2 linked regions of the Lacticaseibacillus paracasei subsp. paracasei genome follow. The protein of the gene in region 1 interacts with the protein of each later gene in a pairwise test. Links are inferred from orthologs where the notes say so. Each region holds a gene or a part of one and is shown in the gene's direction. Other genes may lie near its edges. The genes, in order: LBPC_RS01615 and ileS.

Evidence for each region.
Region 2: the proteins of LBPC_RS01615 (region 1) and ileS interact in binary tests that used the Escherichia coli proteins (3 or more experiments, as listed by UniProt). The link is inferred for Lacticaseibacillus paracasei subsp. paracasei from one-to-one orthologs.

What each region holds. Positions count from the first base shown.
Region 1 is NZ_AP012541.1:323,163-330,976, forward strand. Bases 4,713-7,661 are described here. They hold LBPC_RS01615 (D-ribose ABC transporter substrate-binding protein), read left to right. Parts: upstream 4,713-5,681; coding sequence 5,682-6,641; downstream 6,642-7,661. Other genes in these bases: LBPC_RS01610 (ABC transporter permease subunit), read left to right, coding at 4,713-5,625; rbsK (ribokinase), read left to right, coding at 6,781-7,661. Outside these bases: LBPC_RS01585 (APC family permease), read left to right, coding at 1-594; LBPC_RS01590 (hypothetical protein), read left to right, coding at 902-1,147; ribose utilization transcriptional repressor RbsR, read left to right, coding at 1,528-2,535; rbsD (D-ribose pyranase), read left to right, coding at 2,595-2,987; LBPC_RS01605 (sugar ABC transporter ATP-binding protein), read left to right, coding at 3,159-4,661; more of LBPC_RS01610, read left to right, coding at 4,645-4,712; more of rbsK, read left to right, coding at 7,662-7,710. UniProt on the Escherichia coli protein: Part of the ABC transporter complex RbsABC involved in ribose import. Binds ribose. Also serves as the primary chemoreceptor for chemotaxis.
Region 2 is NZ_AP012541.1:1,269,782-1,283,510, forward strand. What follows is about bases 4,548-7,842. They hold ileS (isoleucine--tRNA ligase), read left to right. Parts: upstream 4,548-4,855; coding sequence 4,856-7,642; downstream 7,643-7,842. Other genes in these bases: LBPC_RS06360 (DivIVA domain-containing protein), read left to right, coding at 4,548-4,609; LBPC_RS06370 (cold shock domain-containing protein), read left to right, coding at 7,655-7,842. Outside these bases: cell division protein FtsA, read left to right, coding at 1-918; cell division protein FtsZ, read left to right, coding at 943-2,202; LBPC_RS06345 (cell division protein SepF), read left to right, coding at 2,220-2,675; LBPC_RS06350 (YggT family protein), read left to right, coding at 2,687-2,980; LBPC_RS06355 (YlmH family RNA-binding protein), read left to right, coding at 2,987-3,766; more of LBPC_RS06360, read left to right, coding at 3,824-4,547; more of LBPC_RS06370, read left to right, coding at 7,843-7,876; LBPC_RS06375 (phosphate ABC transporter substrate-binding protein PstS family protein), read right to left, coding at 8,013-8,918; LBPC_RS06380 (MFS transporter), read left to right, coding at 9,094-10,530; LBPC_RS06385 (toxic anion resistance protein), read right to left, coding at 10,626-11,837; LBPC_RS06390 (5-bromo-4-chloroindolyl phosphate hydrolysis family protein), read right to left, coding at 11,834-12,496; LBPC_RS06395 (NUDIX hydrolase), read left to right, coding at 12,798-13,334; LBPC_RS06400 (hypothetical protein), read left to right, coding at 13,446-13,706. UniProt on the Escherichia coli protein: Catalyzes the attachment of isoleucine to tRNA(Ile). As IleRS can inadvertently accommodate and process structurally similar amino acids such as valine, to avoid such errors it has two additional distinct tRNA(Ile)-dependent editing activities.

The sequences.
Region 1 (7,814 bases):
CAGGCGTGGGGATGGGGCAAAGTGCTGATGTATTTGTTTGCCATCACGCAATTACTCTTCATGCTCGCCCAGCTAGCGGTGTTGATTGATGCTTCCAGCCGGGTATTGTCAGCCGACACCGCCATGCGGTTCATGCCTAAATGGTTGTTGCAGAAAAACAAGCAAGGTCGGCCAATCCATAGTTATATTTTTACCGCCTCACTTTGCCTGTTCTTGCTGTTGCTGTCAGGGACGCTGCCGAATATTAATGCCATCTTCAACTGGTTACTGAATTTGAATGGTATTGTATCGCCATACAAAACGGCGCTTGTCTTTGTGGCTTTCTTGGCGTTGCGGGCGCAAGCAGACAAGTTCACTTCCGGCTATACCTTCATCAAAAGTAAGGCCGGTGCTTATCTAGTTGGCGGTTGGTGTTTTGTCTTCACCTTTATCTGTGCGACGCTTGGTTTCTTACCACAGGAAGTTGTTTTCGGAACCAATGGCTGGACCCATCAACTGGTGATGAATATCATCTCCGTGATGGTACTCTTCGGTTTTGGCTTCATCATGCCGCTGTTAGCAAGGCGTGATGTTAAAAAAGAACGGCTCATGTAAGCCAATCTAAATGATGAGGCGTCACCACGCTGTTGCGGGTGATGTTTCATCATTTTTGAATACGCATTCAAAATTTAATGACATTTTTGTAGTCAAAGGACAATAATGATGGCAATTTCGACGATTATCGGTCTATTGACGACGTTTAAAAAAGGAAGTGCCATCACTTTGATTTGTATTGTACATTCTTCTTGAACAGACTAGCACGCAATCTAAATGTCAAAGGGAGAATAATCCATGAACAAAGTGAATTGGCTTATGATAAATTTGCATATTGAAGGCATGAAGCAAGAACAGGGTCAGAATGATGTCTAATGAGTTGAGAAGTGATTGGAAAGATTTTGCAGCGACAGCAATAGCGTTTTTGGTATCAGGTGCGTTTATGGTTTTCCTAATTATGCCAATTCCCGGTTTTCAAGAGGATTTGGTGTTGTCGGGCATTTTGGCTGCTGTCATCTACATCATTGTCCTCATAGTCACATTGCTAGCGTTGAAAAAAGATGAAATGAAGCGCTTTATCAGCTTCTTCAAAAGGCAGAAATCGGATATGTGACTAAGCAACCACCTTTCACGCTAAAAGGAAGGTGGTTGCTTTTTTTATTAAAAAAGTTCCACAAGCTTATACACCGTTTCACGAGTGACTCGGCGTCAATAAGAAAATCTGTTATACAACAGAAAAACGAAAGACCCAATACAGATGCGTCTCTCAACTAGCAGTTCCCGAATTTTGGCCTAAGTTTTATAAACACACTTTTTAGTATTTGATGAGGCAGTCTTTATACAGGATATGCCCTCTTTATGCTCATATTAGCCTATTTTGTTTCATGAGAAATGAATCTTGGCAGTTGACAGCGCTTCCAAAATCAGGTTAAGCTGATCTTGCAAGATTAAGTAAAACGTTTTACCTAGCAAATGATTTAGGTCGTGGACAGCATGAAAAAGAAGATTTCGATTACTGATGTGGCAAAGGAAACTGGTTTGTCAGTCACAACCGTTTCACAAATCTTAAATGGTAAAGGGGAACGGTTTAGCGAAAAATCGCGAAAACGGGTGCTTGCTGCCAAGAAGGCGTTGGGTTATGAACCGGATTTCTTTGCCCGTGGGCTGGTTGGTAAGCGTGGCAACTCAATTGGGGTTGTGATACCTGATATCATGAATCCCTTCTTCGCGAGTTTTGTGGTCAGTGTCGAAAAGGCAGCCATTCCACAGGGACTCTTTCCACAAATCTTTTCAATTAATGGTTTCCATGAGAATGTTGATTATTTTATTCGTCAGTTTTTAGGCGGTACTCAGCGTGGTTTGATTTTGGCGGCGCCAGAAGCGTCACAGGAGATCGTTCAAAAAGTGGAAGATCAGCTCCATCTGCCAATGGTCTTTATGGATCAGGCTACCACGCTGACATCTGGCGACAGCATTCGTATTGATGATTTTCATGCAGGTTTTCTTGTCGCTGACCATCTCATTAAACGTGGTCACCGCCGGATTGCGCTAGTATTGCCAGAGCCGCTGACCTTTAATCTGCGGGATCGTCTCGCTGGTTATCAACATGCGTTCGATTTACATAATGTTGCACTTGATCCGCAGTTAATCTCCCGCGCAACATTTGATCCGGAAGGCGGGCGCCAGGCTGTCGACCAGATAGTCAAAACTGATGCTACTGCTATTATTGCGATCAATGATGATGTCGCAAGCGGTGTTTACCGCGGGTTGTATGAGCATCATAAGCGGATTCCAGAGGACTACGCGGTAGTTGGCTTCGATGATGTCTCACAGGCGCGATTCATGACCCCCGGGTTAACCACGATTGCGCAACCAATTGACGAACTTGGCCAACGCGCGATCGACATGTTGCTGGCCCAGATGGCTGGTGACCATCAAGATCGCAACGTGATTGAACTGCCAGTGAAGTTGATTGAGCGCGGATCGACAAAACGGATTTAAAGCATAACGTGCATCTTAAAAAATAGGGTGCAGAAGCCGAATAAGAGGAGGCGTTTTGATTGAAAAAAGGAACGGTTATTAACACGCAACTGTCACAAGTCATTGCCGATATGGGGCACTTTGATCTACTGGGAATCGGGGATGCCGGGATGCCGGTGCCAGAAGATACCTGGAAAATTGATCTAGCTGTTTCAAAAAATCTGCCGAGTTTTATTGATGTTCTGAAGAATGTTTTATCAGAATTGCAAGTCCAAAAGGTTTATCTGGCAGAAGAAATCAAAACTGAAAATCCGGAACAACTCAAGCAAATACAGCAACTCATCGATGTGCCAATCGCCTTTATACCACATGATCAAATGAAACAAGACCTCAGCAAAACCAAAGCCTTCGTCCGCACTGGCGAAATGACACCTTATTCGAATATTTTATTGGAAAGCGGCGTTGTTTTTTAGAGCGTGAGCCAGACCGTTTAGAGAGCGTGAACTGGCGCGATTAGAAACCGGAGCATAAGTAGCCTCAAGCCTAAATGGCTTTTAGGCTTGAGGCTACTTATGAGCAGATTTCTGCGCAAGGCGAACGCGTTTAGAAAAAGCAAGCACCAGCATGTACTTGGGGGAATCACAATGAAGATCGAAATGAAGAAGATCACCAAGAGTTTTGGCGCCAATCGGGTCCTTGAAGGCGTTGATTTCACCGTTGAGTCAGGTGAAGTTCATGCGTTGATGGGCGAAAATGGGGCCGGAAAATCGACCTTGATGAATATTCTGACTGGTTTGTATCAAGCAAACAGTGGCGAGATTCTGGTGGATGGTCAGCCAACCACGTATTCAGGGCCGATGGAAGCCGAACAGCATGGCATCAGTTTTATTCATCAGGAAATGAATAATTTTCTAGAGATCTCCGTGGTCGACAACATGTTTTTGAATAAGGAACTGCGCACCAAGTTTGGCTTAATGGACAATAAGGCAATGCGCGAACAGGCGGCACATTATCTTAGTCTGCTCGGCGCCAAACTTGATGTTGAACAACCAATCGGCAACTTGAGTGTTGGGCGTCAGCAAATGGTTGAAATCGCTAAGTCACTCATGACCGATGCCAAAATTATCATCATGGATGAACCGACTGCAGCCTTGACCGAAACGGAAATTGACCAGCTTTTCGGGGTGGTGCGGCGGCTCAAGGAAAAAGGCGTGGGCTTTATCTATATCTCACACCGGATGGAAGAAATTTTTGAAATTGCTGACAAAGTTACCGTGATGCGTGATGGTCTGTCAATCACCGAATACGCCACCAAAGATGTCACCATGAAACAACTAGTCAAGGACATGGTTGGTCGCGAGATTGACGATTTTTATCCGGATCGTACGCCTGATCACGGGCCAGTGGCGATGGAAGTCAAAGGCTTGACCGAAAATGGCGTGTTCAAGGATGTCAGCTTTACGGTGCATCAAGGTGAAATTCTTGGTTTTTCAGGATTGATGGGCGCGGGTCGAACGGAGATCATGCGGGCAATTTTCGGCATTGATAAATACCAGTCTGGTGAAATTTTATTAGACGGCAAGCCGGTCAAAATTCGCGATCCGCAAGATGCTATTCGCCATAACATCGGCTTTTTAACCGAAAATCGGAAAGATGAAGGGCTTATTCTAGAAGATTCGTTGCATGACAATATCGTTTTGCCTTCAATTGATGGCTTCGTCAAACATGGCTTAGTGGATGATAAGGCAACAGATGAATTTGTTCGGATGTTAATGAAAAGGCTTACAGTCAAGGCGATGGGACCGGATGTCTCCGCAGGCAGTCTTAGCGGCGGCAATCAGCAAAAAGTCGTTTTGGCTAAATGGATCGGTTCCGGCTCAAAAGTGTTGATTCTCGATGAACCAACGCGTGGTGTGGATGTCGGGGCAAAACGCGAAATTTATGACTTGATGAATGAACTAACCGATCGGCACGTGGCGATCATCATGATCTCCAGCGACTTGCCGGAAGTATTGGGCATGAGTGATCGCATTGCTGTTGTGTATGAAGGCAAAATCACTGGCATTTTAGATGGAAAAACCGCGACGCAAGAGTCGATCATGACACTGGCAACAGGGGGAGTGGAAGAGCATGCAGGAGCAATCTAAAGCAAAAACAAGTAGCAAAATTGATGTGAAGAAAATATTTAGTCGGCTAGGACCGTTATTGGCACTGGTGGTATTGGTCATTCTCGTGACGATCATGAGTCCCACCTTTGTATCACCGGCTAACCTATTAAACCTGTTACGGCAAGTCTCGATTAACGCAGTGATTGCCTTCGGGATGACCTTCGTGATTTTGACCGGCGGCATTGACTTGTCTGTCGGTTCAATCTTGGCTTTATCAGGGGCAGTCACAGCGTCCATGCTTGCCAGCGGTTTTGCGGCCCCGCTTGCGTTACTGGCAGGCCTCGTCCTCGGCGCCATTTTCGGCTTGCTGAATGGTATCCTGATCGCTTATGGGAAAGCCGCGCCATTTATTGCGACCTTGGCGACCATGACCATTTTCCGTGGGGCCACGTATGTGTTCACCAACGGGAATCCCATCACTGGCGCGAAAATGAACAGCAGTTTCTTATTCCAGTTCATGGGCCGCGGGTATCTGTTTGGCATTCCATTCCCGATTATCATCATGCTCGTGGCTTACGGTGTGCTATTCGTCCTGCTACACAAGACCTCTTTTGGTCGGAAAACCTATGCCTTGGGTGGCAATGAAACGGCTGCCCGGATCGCTGGGGTACGCACCAAAATGGTCACCATGCTGATTTACACGATTTCTGGGTTAATGGCTGCTATTGCCGGTATCATCCTGACATCACGGTTAAGCTCCGCGCAACCAGATGCCGGGACATCCTACGAAATGGATGCCATCGCCGCTGTCGTCCTTGGCGGCACATCGCTGGCCGGAGGCAAAGGCCGCATTTTCGGCACGCTGATTGGTGCGTTGATCATCGGCACACTGAACAACGGGATGAACTTACTGGGCATTTCTAGTTTCTACCAGCAGATTGTCAAAGGGATCGTGATCTTGATTGCGGTTCTGCTCGATCGCCGGTCTTCTAATAATGGGTAACAAAACGTGAGCGCGGGCTCGCGGCAAAAGACAAAACTCTAGGGGGAGAAATTGACATGAAACAATCACTCAAACGCTTTTTAATGGTCGCTGTTGTTGCGACGGCAGCTTTATTCACCTTAACCGCATGCGGCGGCACAGGACTCAGCTCCAAATCGGACAGCAACACAAAAGTGACCAAGAAAGCGCCCAAAGATCTGAAAGTTGGCGTCTCACTTTCAACGCTGTCCAATCCATTCTTCGTTTCTGTTCGTAATGGGATCCAAGATTTAGCCAAAAAGAACAAAACCAATGTTCAAGTTTCCGATGCTCAAAATGATACCGCTAAGCAAAACAGTAACATTGAAGATTTAATTCAAAAGAAGGTTGATGTGCTGATCATCAACCCAGTTGACTCAAGTGCCATTACACCAGCCGTTAAAGATGCCAATGATGCCGGCATCCCGGTGATCACCGTTGATCGGTCGAGTGACGGCGGTAAAGTTTTGACCTTAGTCGCTTCTAACTCCACAAAAGGTGGCCAAATGGCGGCTAAGTATATGATCGAAAAACTTGGTAAAGACGCTAAAATTGCTGAATTGCAAGGCATTCCAGGTGCATCCGCAACCCGTGAACGTGGTAAAGGGTTCGATGGCGCTGCTAAAGGCAAACTCGATATCGTGTCCAAGCAAACAGCCGGCTTCGACCGCGCTAAAGGGCTGACCGTTACCGAAAATATTTTGCAGGGTAATGGTGACATTGTCGGTATCTTCTCGCAAAATGATGAAATGGCATTAGGGGCGGTTCAAGCAGTCAAAGCCGCTGGTAAAAAGATCACCATTGTCGGGTTCGATGGCGAAGCGGACGGGATTAAAGCCGTTAAGGCCGGCGACATGGCTGCAACGGTTGCCCAGAAGCCAGAAGAAATGGGCCGATTGGCTTTACAAGCAGCCTATGATCATTTCAACGGTAAAACGGTGAAGAAGAACGTTGAATCACCATTGTCACTTGTGACAACCGAGGATGCGAACAAGTAAGCTTCATGCTACGCTTAAAATTAACCGGCACTTTGGTAGTTAAGTTAGAAAAGGGGGCCGACTTATCGGCCCTTTTTAATTAGAGCGTGAGCAGGCCGTTTTCTGGACGAGCGAGCGCGTTTCAATTGGAGGAAATCTTATGCCTAATCATGTTGTTGTCATCGGCAGTATCAATGTGGATAGCATCTTGCACATTCAACGGTTGCCACAACCGGGAGAAACGATCAAAATGGACACCTTTTCACAAGCGGCTGGCGGTAAAGGTGCGAATCAAGCAGTTGCGGCTGCGCGTTCGGGGGCCAAAACCAGTTTTATTGGCCGAGTTGGTGACGATGCCAACGCTGCCTTCATGCGCGGTGAACTTGTCAAGAACCAAATCGACACCCAATATGTGGCGACAACGGTTGGCACGCAAACCGGTCAGGCTTACATTTTGCTGCAAGCCTCTGGCCAAAATTCCATTATCATCCAGCATGGCGCTAATTTTGAGGTGACACCAGCAGATGTGCAACGAGCAGCCGACTTGATTCAGTCTGCCGACTTTGTGGTCGCGGAATTTGAAACACCGGTGGATGCGACGGCAGAGGCCTTCAAAATTGCCAAAGCCGCTGGGAAGATGACCATCTTAAACCCAGCGCCAGCACAGAAGGATTTGCCAGCAGCCTTGCTGAAAAATGTGGATCTCATCGCACCGAACGAAACCGAAAGCGAGCTGATCACCGGCATTCCGGTGGTAGATGAAGACAGCATGCGGGCTTCGGCAGCTTATTATCATGAATTAGGCATTCGCGGGGTGATCATCACTTTAGGATCAAAAGGCTCCTTCATCTCGCTGGATGGCGAAGCAACCATCGTGCCAGCCTTTAAAGTCAAGGCTGTCGACACCACCGCCGCGGGCGACACGTTCATTGGTGCCTTGGCAAGCGTCTTGCAGACAGACCTCAAGAACATTGTCACCGCTGCGACCTACGCCAGCATGGCAAGTTCTTTCACGGTTCAGAAACTTGGCGCCTTCCCGTCCATTCCGATGGGGGATGAGGTGCGGGCGGCGTTAGCGAAAATCAAGTGAGGGTATAACGAGTAAATCACTGGAGCAAAACCTACCTTAATCAAAACAAGAAAGCTGGCAGTCGTGCTTACCTCACACGATTGCCAGCTTTCTTGTTTTAGTTG
Region 2 (13,729 bases), 950 kb from region 1 along the record:
CCGCGTGGTATGTTGGGCGTTCGGCTTGAGATGCGTGGCATCATGTTAACTGTTCCTAAGACCGTGATTCATAACACGAAGAAAGCCATTGAAAAGGCGGGTCTTCGAGTTGGCGGTTTGGTGATTTCGCCTTTGGCCATTGGTCGTTTGGCCTTAACCGATGGTGAACAAGATTTTGGCACTGTTTTGATTGACATGGGTGGTGGTCAAAGCACCGCTGCCGTGATCCATGACCGTAAGCTTAAGTTTACGTCGGTGGATCAAGAAGGCGGCGAGTATATCACTAAAGATATTTCAGTTGTCCTCAACACGAGTTTTACGGACGCTGAGAAACTCAAGCGTGAATATGGCAATGCTGATTCACTGGCAACGAGTGAGGAAGAGACTTTTCCTGTAACGGTTGTTGGCAAACACGAGCCAGCGATGATCTCTGAAAAATACCTTTCCGAGATTATCGAGGCGCGAGTGGCGCAAATCTTTAAACGTCTGAACAAAGCGTTGGACGCTGTTAATGCGCTTGATTTACCCGGCGGCATTGTGATTACTGGCGGCACTACGGCGTTGCCAGGCGTGACGGAATTGGCTCAGGACATTTTCGGCCGACCGGTCAAACGGTTTATTCCCGATGATATGGGGTTGCGTCACCCATCGTTTACTGAAGGGCTTGCCCTTATCAAATATGCTGCCCAGATGACAGATATTGAAATGCTGGTCTCCAGCGTCTTGCCGACACCATTCATGGTTGATGGCGCCGATGTCCGTCCACAACCACAAAGTAAGCAGCCAGAGCAACCGGCTGCCGCTGTGGACCAAGGCAATCAGCGATTACTTAAGCGCAAGCAGGAAAAACAACCGGATAAACCAAAATCCAAGGAGCCTTCAGCATTACGCCGGTTCTTTGGCAATTTCTTTGAATAAATCTCGATCCTAGGAGGAACACGAATGGATTTTCAAATGGACGCACAAAATGAAAAAGGCGCCAACATTAAAGTAATCGGTGTCGGCGGTGCAGGCGGCAATGCGATTAATCGCATGATCGCCGAAGATGTTAAAGGTGTTGAGTTCATTGCGGCGAACACTGATTTGCAGGCTTTGAATGCCAGCAACGCTGAAACCAAGATCCAACTCGGGCCTAAATTGACCCGCGGCCTAGGTGCCGGTTCCAATCCGGAGATCGGGCAAAAGGCTGCTGAAGAAAGCGAAGAAGCCATCGGTGCTGCGCTGCAAGGTGCAGATATGATTTTTGTTACCGCTGGTATGGGCGGTGGTTCTGGCACAGGAGCAGCGCCGATTGTTGCCAAAATTGCCAAAGACCAAGGTGCCTTGACTGTCGGCGTGGTTACCCGTCCCTTTACTTTTGAAGGCCCTAAGCGCGCAAAGAATGCGACAGAGGGCATTGCACAACTGAAAGAGCATGTGGATACCTTGGTGATTATTGCCAACAACCGTCTACTTGAGATTGTCGACAAGAAGACGCCGATGCTTGAAGCGTTCCATGCTGCTGATAATGTGTTACGCCAAGGTGTTCAAGGTATTTCCGATCTGATCACCAGCCCTGGTTACGTTAACTTGGACTTTGCCGATGTGAAAACAGTCATGGCTAACCAAGGATCTGCTTTGATGGGGATTGGGAGTGCTACGGGTGAAAACCGTACCGTTGAAGCGACTAAAAAAGCCATCTCAAGTCCACTGCTTGAAGTAAATATTAGCGGTGCCAAACAGGTACTGTTAAACATCACTGGCGGCCCAGATTTGAGCTTGTTCGAAGCTCAAGATGCTTCCCAGATTGTGGCCGACTCGGCTAAAGATGATGTTAATATCATCTTCGGGACATCCATCAACGAGGAACTTGGCGATGAAGTCGTCGTGACGGTCATTGCGACAGGGATCGAAGAAGATCCCCGTCAGGAACCTTCACGTCGCAACGTTGCTAAGAACCGTACAACGGATCAAGATAATCAAGGCGGCGGTTATCGCCCAGCCTATGCTGATAGTGACGCCAACGAGAATCGGCAGGCAAAAAGCGATGATCCGTTTGGCAACTGGGACTTGCGGCGTGAACCAAGCAAGCGTCAGGCACCAAGCGGCGATGATATGAGCAACGCTAAGAAAAAAGATTTCGACATTTTTGAAAATCAAACTAACGCAGACGATGCTGGCGGCGATGATCAGCCACCATTCTTCAAGCGTCGGCGTCAATAGTCAGGAGGTCACGATACATGGCGTTTGAAAAGTTAGGCGAAAAATTTAGCAACTTCTTTGCCATGGACAATGAAGATGATTATCAAGACCAAGAAGACGAACAGGCGCAACAACCCGCACCAGAACAACCGGTGGACAATCATTATCGCAGCAACAAGGTGGTTTCAATGGCAACGCCCGCTGGTAAGACAGCGAAGATCGTGGTTTATGAACCGCGAGTGTACTCTGATGCCAAAGAAATCGGGTCGCATTTATTGAACAATCGGGCGGTTGTCATTAACTTTGATCGCATCGGCTCCGATGATGCGACGCGCATTGTCGATTTTTTGACAGGCACTGTGTTCGCCATTAATGGTGAGATTAAACGGGTGGGCGAGTCGATTTTCCTCGTGACCCCTGCTAACTTTGAAATTGATGGGTCACTAGCCAGCACCATTGACTCTGACGGTTTGAACCTTTCTTCGCAACATTAACGAGGTGTCAAGTGTTCAATTTACTCAATGCAATCTACCAGGTGGGCAGTTGGGCAATTTACCTTTATATCATCATGGTCTTCATTTACATTTTGATATCTTGGTTTCCCAATGCTCAAGGCTCAGCACTGGATCGCTTTTTAAGCAGATTTGTTGATCCGTTTCTGAGCATCTTTCAGCGATTCATCCCACCATTGGCTGGAATTGATTTTTCACCAATCCTAGCATTCTTTGTACTTTCACTTATTAAAATGGCTTGGACGAAATTATTTATCATGTTAGTCCAGAAGCTTGTAATCGGGTGACAACTTATGGATGCCATCTATCAGCATTTTCGAAAAGATGAAGCGGCACTGATCGACCATTTTGCGGAACTAATTGAAACCGCACGAACGGAGTACCGGCCAGTGCTGACAGACTTTACAGATCCACGTCAACGGTTGATTGCAACCAGTTTAGTAAGCGCCGATGACGATATTAAGCTCGTACATTTTGGCGGGTATCCCCACGCTGAGCGGCAACGAATCATCTTTGCACCGAGCTATTTCTCAGCAACGGCGGCTGATTTTGATATTCGGTTGTTACAGATCATTTATCCGGAGAAATTCGCCGAACTGCACCATAGTACAGTGCAAGGCACCCTACTGAACGCAGGCCTTGATCGTGATGTTTTCGGTGACATTATCACGGATGGTGACATTTGGCAGTTCTTTGTGGCCGCGCACATGCAGGATTGGGTCACAAGCAATGTTGATAAAATCGGGCGCGTGGGTGTTCATTTCACTGAACATCCGCTGGCGGATTATGTGACACCGGAAAATGACTGGGAGCCGCTCAATTTTTCAGTCAGTGCTTTACGCTTGGATACAGTTGTGGCCCACGGGTTTAACATCTCGCGTCAACGTGCCAAAACCTTAATTCAAGGCGGTAAGGTGCGTCTTAAGTTTGGTGAATCGGATGCACCGGATGCTGAAATTGCAACATCAGATATTATCTCTGTTCGAGGGTTTGGCCGCTTGCGGCTTGATGAGATTCTTGGAGAGAGTAAAAAAGGTAAACTAAGGGTCTCAGCGGCCGTGATTCATAAGTAGTCACACCGCCGAGTGCAACAATTGTCCCAGAAAACGAATTGATGAGGAGGACTATCAATGGCTTTGAGTCCACTAGACATTCACAATAAAGAATTTAGCAGCAAAATGCGCGGCTATGATAAGGACGAGGTCAATGACTTCCTTGCGCAGATCGTTAAAGATTATAGTAGCTTGATCAAGGACAACGAGGGCCTGAAAAAAGAATTGGCAGATGCCAAGGAAAAGGTTCAGTACTTCACGGATATGAAGGAAGCCTTGAATCAATCGATTATTGTCGCTCAGGAAAGTGCTGAAAAGGTTAAAAATAGCGCGCATCAGGAAGCTGATTTGATTAAGCAGCAGGCGCAGCAGGATGGTCAGGCTATTTTGAGCAAGGCCAAAGCAGATGCTGACCAGAAGTTGCATCAAGCTCAAGCTCAAACGGAACAAACCTTGCATGATGCCGCATTGAAACGTCAGAATATCTCTGTCCAAACTGAAGACCTCAAGCGACAAAGCCGGGTCTTCCGCCAACGTCTGCAAGTGATGTTGGAGTCACAGCTTGAAGTTGTGAAGAGTCCAGAGTGGAAGGAATTGCTTTCCAGTTCACCTGAAGCTGCCGATACGACCGATCCGAGTCAAGATTCGCTTGACAATGCCCACGAGGGTTTCGTAAACTCAGAGGGAGCAGTTTCCGGCGCTGATGGTACCTATACTGAGATCATTTTTCCAGATGATCAAAGTGGCGCACCAGCCTCGCAAGCAGCAGCAGATACACCGGCTAGTTCGGCGGCGGCTGAGTCAGAATCGACAAATGACAGTACCAATGATTCTGAGTCTGCAATCGATCATGATGCTCAATAACGTATGAACACGCGTCGTTTGGTGGTTCCCTTTGCAGCGAGTCAGGAAGTGGGTGTGAGCCTGACAAGTACCGCTGAACGATATCAGTTCACAGTTGTCCTGCCGAAGTTGGTAAGCGGGACCGGTTGATCACCGTTAGTCAATCACTGAGGGGGACTTGTTCCCTGAAGTTAGGTGGTACCACGTTTGCTCGTCCTAATATTAGGGCGGGCTTTTTTGATTTCAATTAATAAAGGAGCGGGTCACGTGAAAATTAAAGATACCTTGAACATGGGTAAAACCAGTTTCCCAATGCGCGCTGGTTTACCGAAGAATGAACCGATTTGGCAGAAAAAGTGGGATGAGGACCACGTCTATGAGCAACGCCAAAAATTAAATGAAGGCAAGCCAACGTTTATGCTACATGATGGCCCGCCATTTGCGAATGGCAATATTCATATGGGTCACGCCTTGAATAAGATCAGTAAAGATATTATTGTTCGCTACAAATCCATGAATGGCTTCCGGGCGCCTTACGTTCCTGGTTGGGATACTCACGGATTGCCGATTGAACAGCAACTAGCGAAACAAGGTGTGAAGCGCAAGGAAATGTCGATGACCGATTATCGTGAACTTTGTCGGCAGTTTGCCATGCAGGAAATCGATAAACAGCGCACTGACTTTAAACGCCTAGGCGTGATGGGTGACTGGGAACATCCTTACATTACGCTGCAGCATCATTATGAAGCCAGTGAAATTCGGGTTTTTGGTGCCATGGCGAAAAAGGGCTACATCTATCATGGCTTGAAGCCGGTTTACTGGTCATGGTCATCTGAATCGACTCTGGCTGAAGCCGAGATTGAATATCACGATGATAAATCACCATCCATTTACGTTGCCTTTAAAGTTGTGGATGGCAAGGGCTTACTTGACACTGATACCTATCTGGTCATCTGGACCACCACACCTTGGACCATTCCGGCTAACTATGGGATTACGGTTAATCCGCGGTTCGATTACGTTCAGGTTCAAGTTGGCGACAAAAAGTACGTGGTTGCTGCCGAATTACTTGATCGCGTAGCTGAAGAAATTGGCTGGGAAAATCCGAAGATCCTGAAAACCTTTAAGGGCACGGATATGGATAAAATGACTGCTCAGCATCCTTTATATGATCGCACGAGTCTTGTCATGAATGCTGATCATGTCACGTTGGATGCTGGGACTGGACTTGTCCATACAGCGCCTGGTCATGGGGAAGATGACTACAAAGTCGGGGTTAAATACGGCTTGCCTGTCGTCTCAGTGGTTGATGCCAAAGGTTACATGAATGAATATGCGCCTGGTTTTGAAGGTGTCTTTTATGATGATGCCAACAAGCAGATCACCCAAGCACTGGCTGATAAAGGCGCCCTGCTGAAGCTTGATTTCTTCACCCATAGCTATCCGCATGACTGGCGGACAAAGAAGCCGGTTATTTTCCGGGCAACGACACAATGGTTTGCGTCAATTGATGCTTTCCGTGATCAGATTCTAAAGGCTATTGATACGGTTGACTTTAAGCCGAGCTGGGGCAAGACACGGCTGTACAATATGATTCGTGATCGTGGCGATTGGGTTATTTCCCGTCAGCGCGCATGGGGCGTGCCGTTGCCGATCTTCTATGCTGAAGATGGCGAACCGATTATTGAAGAAGAGACGATTAATCACGTTGCTGATCTGTTCGGAAAATATGGCTCAAATGTGTGGTTCGAACGAGAGGCGAAAGACTTGTTGCCAGAAGGCTATACGAATCCGCATAGTCCGAATGGTCAATTCACCAAAGAAAAAGACATCATGGATGTGTGGTTCGATTCCGGTTCCTCTCATCAGGCTGTTTTGGCGGCTCGCCCAGAGCTCAGTTTCCCAGCTGATTTGTATTTGGAAGGGTCTGATCAGTATCGCGGCTGGTTTAATTCCAGTTTGATCACCAGCGTTGCTGCCACTGGTGTCGCACCTTATCGCGGTATTTTGTCGCAAGGTTTCACCTTGGACGGCAAAGGACGCAAGATGAGTAAGAGCCTAGGTAACACGATTGTCCCGGCCACGATTGAAAAGCAGTTTGGGGCTGAAATCATCCGGCTGTGGGTCGCAACGGTTGACTCTTCCTCTGATGTGCGAGTTTCTGTAGATAACTTTGCCCAAACTTCTGAAGCTTATCGAAAGATTCGAAATACGATGCGGTTTATGGTAGCTAACACAGGCGACTTCGATCCTGAAAAAGATACGGTTGCTTATGATGAACTTGGATCAGTTGATCGTTACATGATGGTTCGCTTAAACCAAATCATCAAGCAAATCAAAACAGCTTATGATGTGTATGATTTTGCGACCGTCGAGAAGACTATCAGCAGTTTCCTTGTCAATGATCTGAGTGCTTTCTATTTGGACGTCGCTAAAGATGTTGTGTACATCGAGGCGAAAGATGATCCTAAGCGGCGTGGTATGCAAACCGTGATGTTTGCCGCCTTATTGGCCCTCACTAAGTTGATCACGCCGATTCTGCCGCATACAGCAGAAGAAGTTTGGCCATATCTCAAGCAGCCAGAAGCCTATGCTGCTTTGGCTGATATGCCAGAAGCAGAACAGTTTGATGATGAAAGCCAATTATTAGATATCTGGTCAGGCTTTATGGACTTCCGTTCTGAAGTGCAAAAGGCTTTGGAACTTGCTCGTGACAACAAAGTTATCGGGAAGTCGCTTGAAGCTGCAGTCACAGTTTATCCTTCTGAACCTGTTCGTGATATGCTGGATGACGTCGATGCCAATGTGATGCAGCTTTTGATCACAAGTCACTTCGAAATTGCGCCTGCAACTACGAAGGCACCGGCCAATGCCGAACAGTTTGATGACATGGCTGTTGTTGTAAAACATGCTGACGGCGAAGTTTGCCCACGCTGCCGAATGGTGCGTACAGATATTGGTACAGATCCAAAGTTGCCGCAATTGTGCAGCCGGTGTGCGGCTATCGTTGAGGCTAATTTCCCAGATGCTGTCACCAACGGGTTTGATAAGTAGGCGGGTGAAGACATGCAAGGACGCGTTAAAAACTTTAACGTTGACAAAGGCTATGGCTTTATTGAAGCTGAGGGGCAACCGGATATATTCGTTCACTTTTCGGCGATTAATGAACCGGGATTTAAAAGTCTGACACCCGGTGAAACGGTTGATTTCGTTATTGTTGAAGGGCCTCGGGGTCCACAAGCAGCGAATGTGACGGTTCATCGGTCTGAGGATGGTACACCGCAATAGACTTTTTGACGCCCCGTTGTCGGCTGGCGATAGGGCGCTTACGTAAATCCTAGACAGTAAAAAACACCGCGAGATCAAATCGCGGTGTTTTTGTATACAGCATTCAGTTTTTGTGGTGCAGGTTTTTAGACTTAAATTACTTGTTGATTTCTTCGATCTTACCGTCATGCGTACGGGCAACGGTCATCTGAGTAACGGGGATGTAACCGAGCTTTGGTACCAATGTCTTTTGGACATTCTTTGACTGAATATAATTGATGAAAGCTGCTGTGGAGGCGTTTGGTTTGCCTTTGGTGTACATATGTTCATAGGCCCAAATCTTCCAAGTGTTGGTGGTCACATTCTTGTCCGTTGGTTGGACATGATTAAGGGCAAGCTTTTGAACACCGTCTTTAATTGCTGAGAAGGCGAGATAGCTGATGGCACCCGGTGTTGTTGAAACCATCTGATAAACAGTACCGCTAGAATCTTGTTCCTGACTGGTTTTAACTTTATTTGTCTTGATCCCGAACTGTTCGAACGTTGCTCGTGTCCCGGAACCTTGTGCGCGGTTAATCAATACGATGGCCTGATCTTTACCACCAACTTCTTTCCAGTTAGTGATCTTGCCTTGGAAAATATCAACTAATTGCTGCGTGGAGATGTTTTTGACGCCGGCGTCCTTGTTGACAACTGGTGCAATCGCAACAACGGCTACCTGATGGTCAACCAGATCATCAGCTTTCAAATCAGATTTTTCTTGGGCAAAAATGTCTGAATTACCGATTGTAACTGAACCGGCTGCAACTTGACTCAAACCGGCGCCTGAACCACCACCTTGCACGGTGATTTCTGCTTTAGGATTGTCTGTTTGATATTGCTTAGCTGCCTGTTCAACCAAAGGCTGTAAAGCTGTTGAACCAACTGCCAAAATCTTGCTCTGCTTGATTGGGGCAGAGCTGGATTTGCTTGAACTGCTGGCGGATTTGGACCCGCAGCCTGCCAATACTAAGGTGGCGGCTAAGGCCACGGTCAAACCGACGAACAATTTCGAATGCTTCATTACTTTTCCCTCCAATACTTGAATAACCTAAGCATAAGGTTGCTGTGTAAAGACTTCGCCACGTTGCTGTAAAGAATACGTTTTACTTTTGTAAAGGCTGTAACGGTTCCTTTGAAATGGCGACAACACTCGGCGTATAATGACGCAGATAGGCTTTATTAAAGGAGCGGAACACGTGAAAAATTACATTGAGGACAAAAATGTTCAGAAAAATCGGTGGTGGATCCTAACTGCCATCGGAATGTTTACAATTATGTCGACGCTAGATGGGTCAATTGTCAACATTGCTTTGCCAGTGATGAGTCGCGATTTACATATTCCAATGAATCAAGCGGAGTGGGTGGTTTCGATTTATCTGATGATGATCTGTGGTTTGTTGCTGTTTTTTGGCCGGCTAGGTGATTCAATTGGCAAAATCAAAGTTTTCCGAGTTGGGATGGTACTATTCTTAATTGGTTCGCTTTTTGCCGGTTTCAACAATAGTCTTGCCTTGTTGCTTGCTGCGCGAATTGTTCAAGCTACCGGTGCATCTATGACCATGGCGAACAATAATGGGATCGTAACGGAGATTTTTCCAATGAATGAGCGTGGTCGCGCCTTGGGCCTGATCGGTTCCTTTGTTTCGATTGGCGCAATTGCTGGTCCTGGGATTGGTGGTTTGATTTTAGGCCAGTTGCCTTGGGGGTATATTTTTTGGATCAATATTCCGATTGGAATTGTCGCTTTGATCCTCGGAACGATTGTTTTGCCAAAAGATCTACCCAGCAGGCGCGTGCCGATTGATTGGGCTGGTTTTGTGACGTTTCTAGTCTTGATTTTGTCCCTTTTTATGGGGATCTTTTTGGGACAAGAACGCGGCTTTACCGATCCCTTCATTCTTGGGTTGTTTGCATTAGCTATCGTGGCGTTCGCTGCCTTTGTTCATATTGAAAATCATAAAACCGATCCATTGGTCAGCTTCAAGATTTTTCAAAACAGTGCGTTTACCCTGAGTTTGTTATCTGCGTTTTTTATTTTCGTCACGAACTTTTTCTTCAACGTCATTTCGCCGTTTTATCTTCAGAATGCGCGGGGATTATCACCAGAAAAAGCTGGGTACTTATTGATGATTTTTCCGATTGTGCAAGTGATTGTGGCTCCGGTGGCGGGTAGCATTGCTGATCGCATCGGTCCTTATCGCATCACAATGGTAGGGTTGGTGATCATTGTTGCCAGTCAGATTGGGTATGCTTTCTTCAATTTGCAGACATCGTTTATGTTTGTTGCGTTGATGATCGGCTTAGTTGGATTTGGCAATGGGCTGTTTCAAGCACCAAATAATACTGTGGTGATGTCGAGTGTGCCGACCCGTGATTTAGGAATTGCTGGCGGTATGAATGCGTTGGCGCGTAATTTAGGAATGGTCGTCGGCATCTCAACGGCCACCACAGTGCTGTTTTCTTCCATGAGTCATACTGCTGGGAAAAAAGTAACCACTTATCTGACTGGGCAACCGGACATTTTCATTTCTGGTATGCATGTTTCTTTTTGGGTTGCAACGGGGTTGTGCATACTAGCGGTGATTTTAACCGGCTATCGCATGTGGCAGGTACGTCATGAGACAGCTGTCTAAGTGAAAGACATAAAAAAAGCATCCCTGCCTTTTTAGCTTCATTGCGGGGATGCTTTTTTAATTGGCGAAATGTTTTTATAGCAGATAACTACTGATCAGTTGTCTGGTGTGACGTCTTTGGGGCCTTGATGACTCATATCACCGTGCGTATAATTTAGCAGTTGTTCCTTCAGTTCGCCTTCCATTTGAACCAGTTGCTTTTCGGCATTTTGGCGTTTAACCCGACCGTCTTGTTGAATCTGCAAGGTCTGTTTCAAAGTGTCAATCAAGTCGTTTTGTGTTTGCGTTAACGTCTCAATATCGACAACACCGCGTTCATTTTCCTTCGCAGTTTCAATCGAACTGATCTTCAACATGTCACTGTTCTTCTTTAACAGGTCATTGGTGGTTTGCGAGACTTGTCGCTGGGCCGTGACAGCATCTTTTTGCCGCAACAAGGTGAGGGCGATGGCCACTTGATTTTTCCACAGTGGGATCGCTGTGTTGATGCTGGCTTGAATTTTTTCGGCCAAAGCCTGATTCGTGTTTTGAATCAGGCGAATCTGGGGTGCTTGTTGAATGGTAATTTGTCGAGCCAATTGCAGATCGTAAGCACGTTTATCCAAACGTGACGCGAATTGTTTCAGATCATTGACTTGCTGAATTGCCATTTGGTCATTGGCTGCTTCGGCTGCTTTCACCGCTTCAGGAATGGTTTTGTCATTGAGTTCACGCAACTTAAGATTGGCCGCTTCAATATAAATATTCAGAGCATCAAAATAAGCTTTGTTTTGATCATATAATTCGTCTAACAGCTTGTTATCATTGAGTAACCCGCGTTGTGATGTTTCAAGGCGATTGGCAATCGTATCAATTTGAGCACCGATCTTTTGATACTTCGCAGTGATTTCATAGATTGATCGCTTGACACGGCCAAATAATTTGCGGAAAATATTATTATTTTCAGCTTTTAATTCGTCTGGGTTAGCCTCGTTCAATCTCGTCATGAGACTTGTCAAGGCATCACCGACTGCGCCGGTATCCTGACTTTGAACTTTAGTTAACATGTTTTGTGAAAAGACGCCAAGTTGTTTTTGGGCATCAGCGCCATAATTCAAAACAGTTTCGCCTTTCGTCACATCGATTTTGCTGGCTAATTCTTGTGCTTTTGCTTCTTGTTCAGCACTTAGTTTTGGCCTCGCTGTGGCCGCTGCTTGAACAGCCTCAGCCGAATTGTTGTTGGTCATTGAAGCTTCTGACGTGCTGAAAGGATCGGCCAATAAATCATCTGTCAGATTGGTTTGTTTGTCATCATTCACATTATTCACTCCGTTTCATGCACCTTATCTGGATCAAGGTGTTTTTTGGCAAGACGAACATCGCTATCGAGATCATCAAGATCATCTTTAATGAAGGCTTGATAGTCTGACTTGATTTTGCCTGCCATAGAAGTCATGGTCGAAAATGCTTTGTCTAAGGTTTCGTACGTATCTGCCGTCTTTACCTCGTGATGCGTAATCTGGGCATATTTTTGCATCAGATCCAGTAAATTAGGTACCTGCTGATAAACGAACGTGCCGGCATCGGTTAAGCGTTGTGGTGCTTGAACAAGTGCCTCAAAATAGGCATGTAGCAGGTCAACCAAATCGGTATTTAATGTGAGCGCACGCAACTTTGGTACTTCTTTTGTGAGTGCCTCGATAGTCCGAATTTGTTCGGCAAGATCTGCCATTGTTTTTCTAAAAAGTTTGATTTCCTCATCACTTAAACCGGATGCAGCATAATGTTCAGCCATCTTCGGATCAAGTGACGGGAGACTGGTTGATTTTGGCTTAGGCCGGCTTAGTTCACCGATATAGCGGGCGAAGGCAAAGACCACACCAATGGCCAAGGCGATCACCCAACGTCCGGACAGTGCACCTATTGCCGCACCCATGGCGGCCCAGAGTATAATTCGCCATATGCGAATACGTTTGCTTGTGGCCACGAGATCACTTCCTCTTTCGTTTGCATTTAGTGTAGCACACCCCCGCGGCTTGACTATCAGCCGGAAGTTGGATATTAGTAATTATTTTATTAAGGATGCACGGTTGTAGGTTGGCTGGTGTAAGCTAATAATTAGGGTTGTTTGGCCATTTTGAAGCTTTAGAGGCCAGCATGGACTCGCGTGGTTAGAAACCAGCACTTAAACGGGTTTAGGCGGTGATGACCATTTTTTGGTCATGATGGCCGGGGTCCTTATGTGAAGATTTCTGCGCCTGCGAATGCAGTTAAGGAGGGAAAATCAAGTGGACGAAGAACCGATCACTCAGCAACGCGTTTTTACTGGGCAATTAATTGCTGTGGATGAACTCACAGTTAAGTTGCCAAACAACACAACCGCACAGCGAGAAATTGTACGCGCCCAACCGGCTGCTGGTGTTTTGGCCTTAAAAGACGACAAGGCGCTGTTTGTCAGCCAGTTTCGATCAACAATCGGTCAGATGACATTAGAGATTCCAGCAGGTAAAATCAATCAAGGAGAAGCACCGCTCACAGCTGCACGCCGGGAATTAAATGAAGAAACCGGCATGACGGCGATGAAGTGGCAACCTTTGGCGAGTTACTTTCAGTCACTAGGTTTTTCTGATGCGACCATGGCTTTGTTTCTGGCCAGCGAGCTGCATTTGGCAACCAATGAATTGCATCAGGATCCGGATGAGTTCGTCAAAGGCGAATGGTTGACACTGCCAGAAGCTTGGCGAGCAGTCGATGACGGTCGCATCTGCGATAGCAAAACCTTGCTGGCTTTACTTTATTGGCAGCAGCAAGGAATAGGAGCGTGAACCGGCTTGGTATATAAGAGGTCGTAAGTGTGATGGTCATTTTTTGACGAGTGCAATGATGATCCTTATCCGCAGGCTTCTGGCTTGGCAAACGCGTTAAAGGAGGGCAACATGGCGGAAGTTAACACGCGCAAAGCATATCGTGAGGCACAGGAAAAAGAACAACACGCGGCGCGCGCCCGCGAGGCCAAACGAGTTGAAGTTGAAAAAGACTATGCTCGCAAAACCAAAGGCAAACCCGAAATCAAGAATGCCCGTTTTGACGAGGTGACCTTCAGGAAGGTCAACAGTCTCAAAAAAAGATTGAATTGGGCCATCGGGATTGTCCTTGGCTTGTTGGTGATTGTTTTTCTGGTACTCTATTTTGGGTAAGCTAGCTATTCTTGGCACTTACC